DNA from 2 places in the Micromonospora sp. RL09-050-HVF-A genome. Region 1 is predicted to be linked to the other one. Evidence: predicted binding sites of a transcription regulator. Region 1 holds the regulator's gene; the other holds the start of a gene.
The links. Region 1 encodes HrcA, which represses chaperone genes, less so after heat shock. Its sites were predicted from a motif close to GGTTNGCACNCTCNNNNNGAGNGTGCNAACC; they were not measured.
Positions count from the first base shown of each region.

Region 2: a site for HrcA is predicted at 2,727-2,757, ahead of groES (co-chaperone GroES). Genes of this name have one in related genera too.

Region 1 covers NZ_JAGKQP010000002.1:2,989,827-2,994,406, forward strand. The annotation lists gene J7462_RS12830 (16S rRNA (uracil(1498)-N(3))-methyltransferase) at 1-180, opposite strand, end outside; partial or broken gene dnaJ (molecular chaperone DnaJ) at 311-1,455, opposite strand; gene hrcA (heat-inducible transcriptional repressor HrcA) at 1,529-2,551, opposite strand; gene J7462_RS12845 (DUF4870 domain-containing protein) at 2,788-3,408, shown strand; gene hemW (radical SAM family heme chaperone HemW) at 3,500-4,580, opposite strand, start outside.
Region 2 covers NZ_JAGKQP010000002.1:3,598,540-3,603,119, forward strand. The annotation lists partial or broken gene J7462_RS33320 (molybdopterin-dependent oxidoreductase) at 1-219, opposite strand, end outside; gene groL (chaperonin GroEL) at 559-2,205, opposite strand; gene groES (co-chaperone GroES) at 2,278-2,592, opposite strand; gene J7462_RS15535 (methyltransferase domain-containing protein) at 2,969-4,237, shown strand; gene ybaK (Cys-tRNA(Pro) deacylase) at 4,247-4,580, shown strand, end outside.

The DNA of each region.
Region 1 (4,580 bases):
GGTGCCCCGGCCGACGGCGGTGACCACGGCGGTGGCGGTGCCACCCCGACCGTCGGCGAGCAGCAGCTCCTCGCCGACGCGCAGCCGTTGCACGGTGGCGGCATGGTGGCCCTCGGGGCCGTCCAGGATGAGCTGGTCGGCGGTGGGCAGCGACTCGACCAGGAACAGCGGCGCGGACACGCCGATCAGGCTAACCGGCCCGGCCCCACCGCCCCGGACCGGGCCACCACCCGGACCAAGAAACCCAGACCGGGAAACCACCGGACCGGGAAACCGTCCGAGGGCCGAGCTGACCGGAGCCGGCCCGGGGTCAGGCGTGGCCGTTGAAGGCGTCGCGCATCCGGGAGAAGAAGCCGCCCTGCTTGCTCAGCTCGGCGACCTCCTCGCCCCGGGTCTTGGCGAAGTCCCGCAGCATCTTCTCCTGGTCGGCGTCGAGCTTGGTGGGGGTACGCACGTCCAGGTGGACGTAGAGGTCACCCCGGCCGGTGCCCCGCAGGTGCGGTACGCCCCGGGCGCGCAGTCGCAGCGTGCTGCCCGGCTGGGTGCCGGCCTTGACGTCGACCGTCTCCTCGCTGTCGAGCGTCTTGATGGTCAGTCGGGTGCCCAGCGCGGCGGCCGTCATCGGGACGGTGACCCGGCAGTGCAGGTCGTCGCCCTTGCGGGAGTAGACGTCATGCGGGCGCTCGTGGATCTCGACGTAGAGGTCACCGGCGGTGCCGCCGCCCGGGCCGACCTCACCCTGCTGGGCGAGCCGGATCCGCATGCCGTCCTCGACCCCGGCGGGGATCTTGACGGTCAGCGAGCGGCGGGTCCGCACCCGGCCGTCGCCGGCACAGGTCGGGCAGGGGTGCGGGATGGTGGTGCCGTAGCCCTGGCAGACGGTGCACGGGCGGGCCGACACCACCTGGCCGAGGAAGGTCCGCTGCACCGACTGCACTTCGCCCCGGCCCCCGCACGCCTCGCAGGTCGCCAGGTGGGTGCCGGCTGCGGTGCCCGCCCCGGAGCAGGTGGTGCAGAGCACTGCGGTGTCGACGGTGATTGGGGCCTCGACGCCGAAGGCGGTCTCGTGCAGGTCCAGTTCCAGCCGCAGGATCGCGTCGGCTCCGGGGCGGGTACGCGGGCGCGGACCGCGCGCCCCACCGGCCGCACCACCGAAGAAGGCGTCCATGATGTCCTGGAAGCCGACGAACGGGCCGGCCCCACCGGGGCCGCCCGGGCCTCCGGCGCCCCGCCGCCCGGGGCGAGCGGGTCGCCGCCCAGGTCGACGATCTGCCGCTTCCGGTCGTCCGAGAGGACCTCGTACGCGGCGTTGATGTCCTTGAACTTCTCCTGTGCCTCCGGGTCCGGATTGACGTCCGGGTGGAACTGCCGCGCCAGCTTGCGGTAGGCGCGCTTGATCTCGTCATCGGAGGCTTCCCGGCCGACGCCGAGAATGCCGTAGTAGTCCCTGGCCACTGCGTTCCGTGTCCTCATGTTCGTCTCGCGTTGCGCCGGTCGGCGGCCGGAGCCGGCCGTCGGCCCTGACTGGTCAGTTCTGGGCCAGCAGCTCGCCCACGTAGCGTGCCACGGCCCGCACCGTGGCGATGGTGCCGGGGTAGTCCATCCGGGTCGGGCCGAGCACGCCCAGCCCACCGACGATGGTGCTGCCGGGGCCGTACCCGGTGCTGACCACCGAGGCGGCCCGCAGGTTGTCGACCTCGTTCTCGTCGCCGATCAGCACCCGGGTGGTGCTCGGTTCGGCCTCGCCGATCAGCTTGAGCAGGACGACCTCCTCTTCGAGCGCCTCCAGGATGGGTCGCAGCGAACCCTGGAAGTCGAGCAGGCCGCCCCGGGTGAGGTTGGCGGTGCCGGCGAGCGCCAACCGCTCCTCGGTGCGCTCGACGAGGGTCTCCAGCAGCACCGTGGACAGGGTGGTCATGGCCCCGCGCAGGTGCGGCGCGGACTCCTCGACCAGCGCCTGGACCAGCGGTGGGGTGTCGGACAGCCGACTGCCGACCAGTTTCTCGTTGACCAGCCGACGCAGGTCGGTGACGTCGTCGGCGGGGACCGGCGTGGGCAGTTCGACCAGCCGCTGCTCGACCCGCCCGGTGTCGGCGATCATGACCAGCATCAGCCGGGTGGTGGAGATCGGCACCAGCTCCAGGTGCCGCACCGACGAGCGGGCCAGCGACGGGTACTGCACGACGGCGACCTGCCGGGTGAGCTGCGCCAGCAGCCGTACGGTGCGGTGCACCACGTCGTCGAGGTCGACCGCGCCGACCAGGAACCGCTCGATGGCCCGACGTTCGGCGGGGCTGAGCGGTTTGACCCGGGAGAGCCGGTCGACGAAGAGGCGGTAGCCCCGGTCGGTGGGCACCCGGCCGGCGCTGGTGTGCGGCTGCCGGATGTAGCCTTCCTCCTCCAGCACCGCCATGTCGTTACGGACGGTCGCCGGGGAGACCCCGAGCTGGTGCCGCTCGACGAGCGTCTTGCTGCCGACGGGCTCCTGCGTGGCGACGTAGTCCTCGACGATCGCCCGCAGCACGGCGAGTTTGCGGTCGTCGAGACCCATCTCCCACCTCCTGTCGCACGGCGACCGGACTTCTGACGCGTCCGGCGAGCGCTCTGGCACTCGACTGTAGCGAGTGCCAGTCTACGACGGCAGTACCGCCGCTGCGTTGATCAACGACGGACCGTCGGTGCGACCGCCCCGGTGGGTTGCCGGCGTGGCCGCTGACCGAATGTCGAGGCCAACCTCACCAGTGTCGCTCTGGTGCACCCTTGCCAGCAGCCCCTACCGTGACGGGCATGACTGAACCACCTCGCCCGCCCGGCGCGGGGGACGGCTACCCGCCGGACCCGAACGCTGGCCAGGGCTCGCCATATGAGCCGCCCACCGCACCACTGTCCGGGGCACCGGGTGCAGGCGGGTATCCCCCGCCCGGCGGGTATCCGCCGCCCACCGGTGACCAGCCGCCGTCGGGTGGCTACGGCCCGCCGGGTGGCTACGGCCCGCCGGGTGGCTACCCCCCGGCCGGTGGCGGATATCCGACCGCCGGCGCGTACGGCGCCCCGACCGGTGGATACGCCAACAGCGAGGACAAGACCTGGGCGCTGGTCGCGCACTTCGGCGGGGCCGCCGGCGCGCTGATCAGCCTCGGCCCGCTCGGCTTCGTCGCCCCGCTGATCGCCTACCTGGTACGCGGTCAGCAGTCGCCGGCCGTCCGGGCGCAGGCGTTGGCCGCGCTGAACTTCCAGATCCTCTGGTCGATCATCGCGTTCGTGCTGCTCTTCGTGAGCTGGTGCCTGCTCTTCCTGCCCAGCATCGCGGTCGTGGTGATCCAGATCCTGTTCGGGATCATCGCCGGCATGAAGGCCAACGAGGGTCAGGCCTACCGCTACCCGATGTCCACCAGTTTCATCAAGTGAACCCCGGCCGGCCGCTCCCCCGGCCGGTCGGGCACCACCGCCGGCCCCGGCCCGCCCCGCTGCGGTGCGCGGCGGGCCGGCGGGGCCACGCTCAGGGCAGCAGGTCGCGGACCACCGCGTCGGCCAGCAGCCGGCCCCGCAGGGTGAGCACCGACCGCCCCTGCGGGTAGGCCACCGGGTCCAGCAGCCCGTCGGCGAGCGCACGGGCGGCGGCGGCCCGGCCCGCGTCGTCCAGCACGTCCAGCGGCAGCCCGGAGGCGAGCCGAAGCCGCAGCATCACGTCCTCCATGTGCGCCTCGGCCGGGGTGAGGATCTCCCGGGCCAGGCCGGGCGAGTGCCCGGCGGCGAGCCGTTGCGCGTACGCGCTGGGGTGTTTGACGTTCCACCAGCGCACCCCGCCGACGTGGCTGTGCGCCCCCGGGCCGAGGCCCCACCAGTCGGCCCCGGTCCAGTAGAGCAGGTTGTGCCGGCACCGGCCCGCCTCGCTGCGGGCCCAGTTGGAGACCTCGTACCAGGAGAACCCGGCCGCGTCGAGGGCGGCCTCCGCCGCCAGGTAGCGGTCGGCCGCCACGTCGTCGGAGGGGTACGGCAGCTCGCCGCGCCGCATCCGGGCGGCCAACCGGGTGCCGTCCTCCACGATCAGGGCGTACGCGCTGACGTGGTCGACCCCGGCGGCGACGACCTGCTCCAGCGAGGCGGCGAAGTCCTCGGCGCGCTCCCCCGGCGTGCCGTAGATCAGGTCCAGGTTGACGTGGTCGAACCCGGCGTCGCGGGCCTCCCGGGCGGCCTCGGCGGCCCGGCCGGGGCGGTGGGTCCGGTCGAGGACCGCCAGCACCCCGGCGGCGGCGGACTGCATGCCCAGCGAGATCCGGGTGTAGCCGGCGGCCCGCAGGGTCTTCAGCGACTGCGGGGTGACCGACTCGGGGTTGGCCTCGGTGGTCACCTCGGCGTCGGCGGCCAGTCCCCAGGTGCGGTCGATGCCGTCCAGCAGGCGGGCCAGGTCGTCGGCGGGTAGCAGGGTGGGGGTGCCGCCGCCGACGAAGACCGTGTCGACCCTCGGTGGCGGGGCGTCGCCGAGCACCCGGGCGGCGAGCGCCAACTCGGCGAGCACGGTGTCGGCGTACGACTCCCGGCTGACGCCTGCGCCCAGCTCGGCGGCGGTGTAGGTGTTG
Region 2 (4,580 bases), 610 kb from region 1:
CCACGGGCCGGCCACGAACGCCCAGAGCACCAGCGCACCCAGCCCTCCGCCGAGCAGGGCCGGAAGGGTGTCGGCAGCGTCCGCGCCGGCCCGGGTGAGCGCGGCGGCGGCACCGAGACCGGCGAACACCGTGATGCCCAACAGCCCCACGGCCAGCCGGCGCGCGGCGAGCACACCGATCCCGGCGGCGAACGCCGCCAGCAGCACCGCCGTACCCACCAGCAGGGCGATCTTGTCGTACCGGCCGAAGACGTCGATGGCGAACTGCTTGAGCGGCTCGGGGACCGTGTCGACCACCACCCCGCCGACCGCGATCAGCGGGGCGGAACGTGGGCCGGTGAGGACGGCGACCGGCTCGGCGACACCGATGGCCACCACGGCGGCGGTGACCCCGGCCAGTGCGGCGAAGCCGCGGGGGGTGGTGCTCATCCGGCCAGTGTCGTCGATCGACCGGGCCGGCCGCCAACCACGTCACCGATCCGTAAGCAGCCGGCCCCGGACGCGTCAGGGCGCACCGCCGAGGTACGACGGTGCGCCCTGAACAGGCGTACTACCGGGTCAGAAACCCGGGCCGTGCTGGTGGCCGTGACCGTGGCCGTGGCCGTGCCCACCGGCGGCGGCCGGCTCCGGCTGCTCCGGCTTCTCCACCACGAGGCTCTCGGTGGTCAGCAGCAGACCGGCGATCGAGGCGGCGTTGGTGACCGCGTTACGGGTCACCTTCACCGGGTCGATGATGCCGGACTTGACCAGGTCGACGTACTCGCCCTTGGCGGCGTCGAGGCCGTGGCCCCACTCCTTGCCGGCGACCTTCTCGACCACCACGTAACCGTCGTGGCCGGCGTTCTGGGCGATCCAGCGCAGCGGCTCGACCAGCGACTTGCGCACGATCGAGACACCGACCTTCTCGTCACCGGTCAGGCCGAGGTCGTCGTCGAGCACCGAACGGATCTGGGCCAGCGCGGCGCCGCCGCCGGGAACCGTACCCTCCTCGACCGCGGCCTTGGTCGCGGCGATCGCGTCCTCGATGCGGTGCTTGCGCTCCTTCATCTCGACCTCGGTCGCCGCGCCCGCCTTGATGACCGCGATGCCACCGGAGAGCTTCGCCAGCCGCTCGGCCAGCTTCTCCCGGTCCCAGTCGGAGTCGGACGCCTCGATCTCCTTGCGGATCTGGGCGACCCGGTCGGCGACCTCGGCGGACTGGCCGCCGCCGTCGATGACGGTGGTGTTCTCCTTGTCGACCACGACGCGCCGGGCGGTGCCGAGCGCCTCCAGGCCGACCTGGTCGAGGCGGTAGCCCAGCTCCGGGGCGACCAGCTCGGCGCCGGTCAGGATCGCCATGTCCTGCAGCATCGCCTTGCGGCGGTCGCCGAAGCCCGGGGCCTTGACCGCGCAGACCTTGATGGTCTTGCGGATCGCGTTGACCACCAGGGTCGACAGCGCCTGGCCGTCGACGTCCTCGGCGACGATCAGCAGCGGCTTGCTGTTCTGGAGGACCTTCTCCAGCAGCGGCAGCAGCTCCTCGATCGCCGAGATCTTCTGCGTGGTGATGAGGATGTACGGGTCGTCCAGCACCGACTCCTGCGACTCGGAGTCGGTGACGAAGTTGGGCGAGATGAAGCCCTTGTCGAACTGGAGACCCTCGGTCACCTCCAGCTCGGTGGTGAGGGTGGAGCCCTCCTCGACGGTGATGACACCGTCGCGGCCGACCCGCTCCATCGCCTCGGCGATCAGCTCGCCGATGGTGGCGTCCTGCGCGGAGATCGTCGCCACGTGCGCGATCGACTCCTTGTCGGCCACCTCGACGGCCCGGCCGAGCAACGCCTCGGAGACCTTGGCGGCCGCCGCGTCGACGCCCCGCTTGAGGCCGGCCGGGTTGGCCCCGGCGGTCACGTTGCGCAGGCCCTCGCGCACCATCGCCTGGGCCAGCACGGTCGCGGTGGTGGTCCCGTCGCCGGCGACGTCGTTGGTCTTCGTCGCCACCTCCTTGACCAGCTGCGCGCCGAGGTTCTCGTACGGGTTGGTGAGCTCGATCTCCTTGGCGATGGTCACACCATCGTTGGTGATCGTCGGCGCACCGAATTTCTTGTCCAGGACGACGTTGCGCCCGCGCGGGCCGAGGGTGACCTTGACCGTGTCCGCGAGGGCGTTGACACCGTGCTCCAGCAGGTGTCGGGCGTCGTCCGAGAAGCTCAGGATCTTCGCCATGAATGTCCCTTCGAAGCGTCGTCGCCCCGGCCCGGCGAGCCGGACCGGGGCGACGACACTGGAATCGGTTGGTTACTTCTCGATGACCGCGAGAACGTCGCGGGCGGAGAGCACCAGGTACTCCTCGCCGGCGTACTTGATCTCGGTGCCGCCGTACTTCGAGTAGAGAACGGTGTCGCCGACCTTGACGTCGAGCGGCACGCGGTTGCCCTTGTCGTCGATCCGGCCCGGGCCGACGGCGAGGACGGTGCCCTCCTGCGGCTTCTCCTTGGCGGTGTCGGGGATCACGATGCCCGACGCCGTGGTGGTCTCAGCCTCGTTCGCCTGGACCACGATGCGGTCCTCGAGCGGCTTGATCGCAACCTTGGTCGCGGTAGTCACGGGCATACCCTCCTGGGGTACTTGGTTTCGTTGCCGGCCGAGAGTCCGACCAGCGTCAATCTGCCACATGCCACCGGGCGGGGCCGTCGTCGCGGGTGCCGGTCCGCCTGGCGTTCAGCACCCGGACCAGGTGGCCCGGACGCTGGCACCCTCAGGGTGAGAGTGCTAATCGCAGGTTATTCCTCGGCTAGCACTCCGTCAAGGAGAGTGCCAATCCGCCGCCCTTCGTGTCGACCGGGCGGTGCCCGACCCGACGGCGGCGATCCAGCGGTGCGGACACCGACCGGAGGCCGCGACACCGACCGGAGGCCGCGACACCGACCGGAGGCCGCGACACCGACCCGACCGAGTCGGCCCGCCGGCCGGGCCGGACAATGAGGGCGTGGATCTCGACCAGTTCGCCGCGCTGCGTACCCCCGAGGGGTCGGTCGTGCTCGCCGCGGCGACCGAGGTGGCCGGCGGCGACCCGCTGGTCGCGGCGGCGGCGCTGCGGTCGCGTGGGGTGCCCCCCGGGCTGGCCGCCGCCGCGCTGACCCAGGCCGAGCTGCGTCGCCGGGCGGTCGGCAAGTTCGGCCCCGAGGCGGCCGGGATGTTCCTCACCCGCCCCGGCCTGGAGCAGGCCACCCGTCGGGTCGTCGCCGACCGGCGGGCCGGGCGGCTCGCCGCCGCCGGGGTGCGCACCCTCGCCGACCTGGGCTGCGGCCTCGGCGCCGACGCGCTCGCCGCCGCCCGCGCCGGCATCCGGGTGTACGGGGTGGAGGCCGACCCGGTCACCGCCGCGCTCGCCGCCGCGAACGCCGAGGCGGCCGGCCTGGCCGGGCGGTTCACCGTCGAGTGCGGCGACGCGACGGCGTTCGACGTGACCCGGGTCGACGCGGTCTTCTGTGATCCGGCCCGACGGCGGGCCGGCACCGGACGACGGATCTTCGACCCGAACGCCTACTCGCCGCCGTGGGACTTCGTCACCGGGCTGGCCGGCAGGGTGCCGCACACGGTGGTGAAGGTGGCCCCCGGCGTCGACCACGCGTTGATCCCGGCCGGGGCCGAGGCGGAGTGGGTCAGCGTCGACGGGGACCTGGTCGAGGCGGCCCTCTGGGGCGGCCCGCTCGCCGAGGTGCCCCGCCGGGCGACCGTGCTGAGGGCGGGGACCGCCGACCGGCAGCGCCCGGCAGACGGTTCTCCCACCTGCCGTACCGCCGACCGCGATCCGGTCGCCGCCCACCAGTTGACCGGCACCGGTGCGGCCGAGGCCACGGTCGGACCGGTGCGGCGCTACCTGTACGACCCGGACCCGGCGGTGGTCCGGGCGCACCTGGTCGCGGAGCTGGCCGGCACGCTCGACGCGACGCTTGCCGATCCGAGCATCGCCTACCTCTACGCCGACGCCCCGCGGCCGACCCCGTTCGGCCGGTGCCTGGAGATCGTCGACGTGCTGCCGTTCTCGCTGAAGCGGCTGCGCGCACTGCTGCGGGAGCGCCGGGTCGGCCGGGTCGAGATCCTCAAGCGGGGCTCGGCGCTGGTGCCCGAACAGCTGCGCCGGGACCTGCGGCTGGCCGGAGAGAACCCGGCCAGCCTGGTGCTGACCCGGGTGGCCGGGGCACCGACGGTGCTGGTCGGTCGACCGGTCGCGGACGGGGCCGGGCCGGGCTAGCGTGACCGCATGGCGGGACGGTCCACCGCGGCGACGGCGCTGCTGACCAGGCAGAAGATCACCCACAGCATCCATCCGTACGAGGTCTCCCCGGATGCGCCCCACTACGGCGCGCTGGTCGCGGCGGCGCTCGGGGTGCCACCGCAGCGGGTGTTCAAGACCCTCGTCGCCGAGGTGGACGGGGCGCTGACGGTGGCGGTCGTCCCGGTCACCGGCGAGCTGGACCTCAAGGCGCTGTCGGCGGCGGTCGGTGGCAAACGGGCCACGTTGGCCGACCGGGCCGTCGCCGAGCGGAGCACCGGGTACGTGCGGGGCGGGATCAGTCCGCTCGGTCAACGGCGAC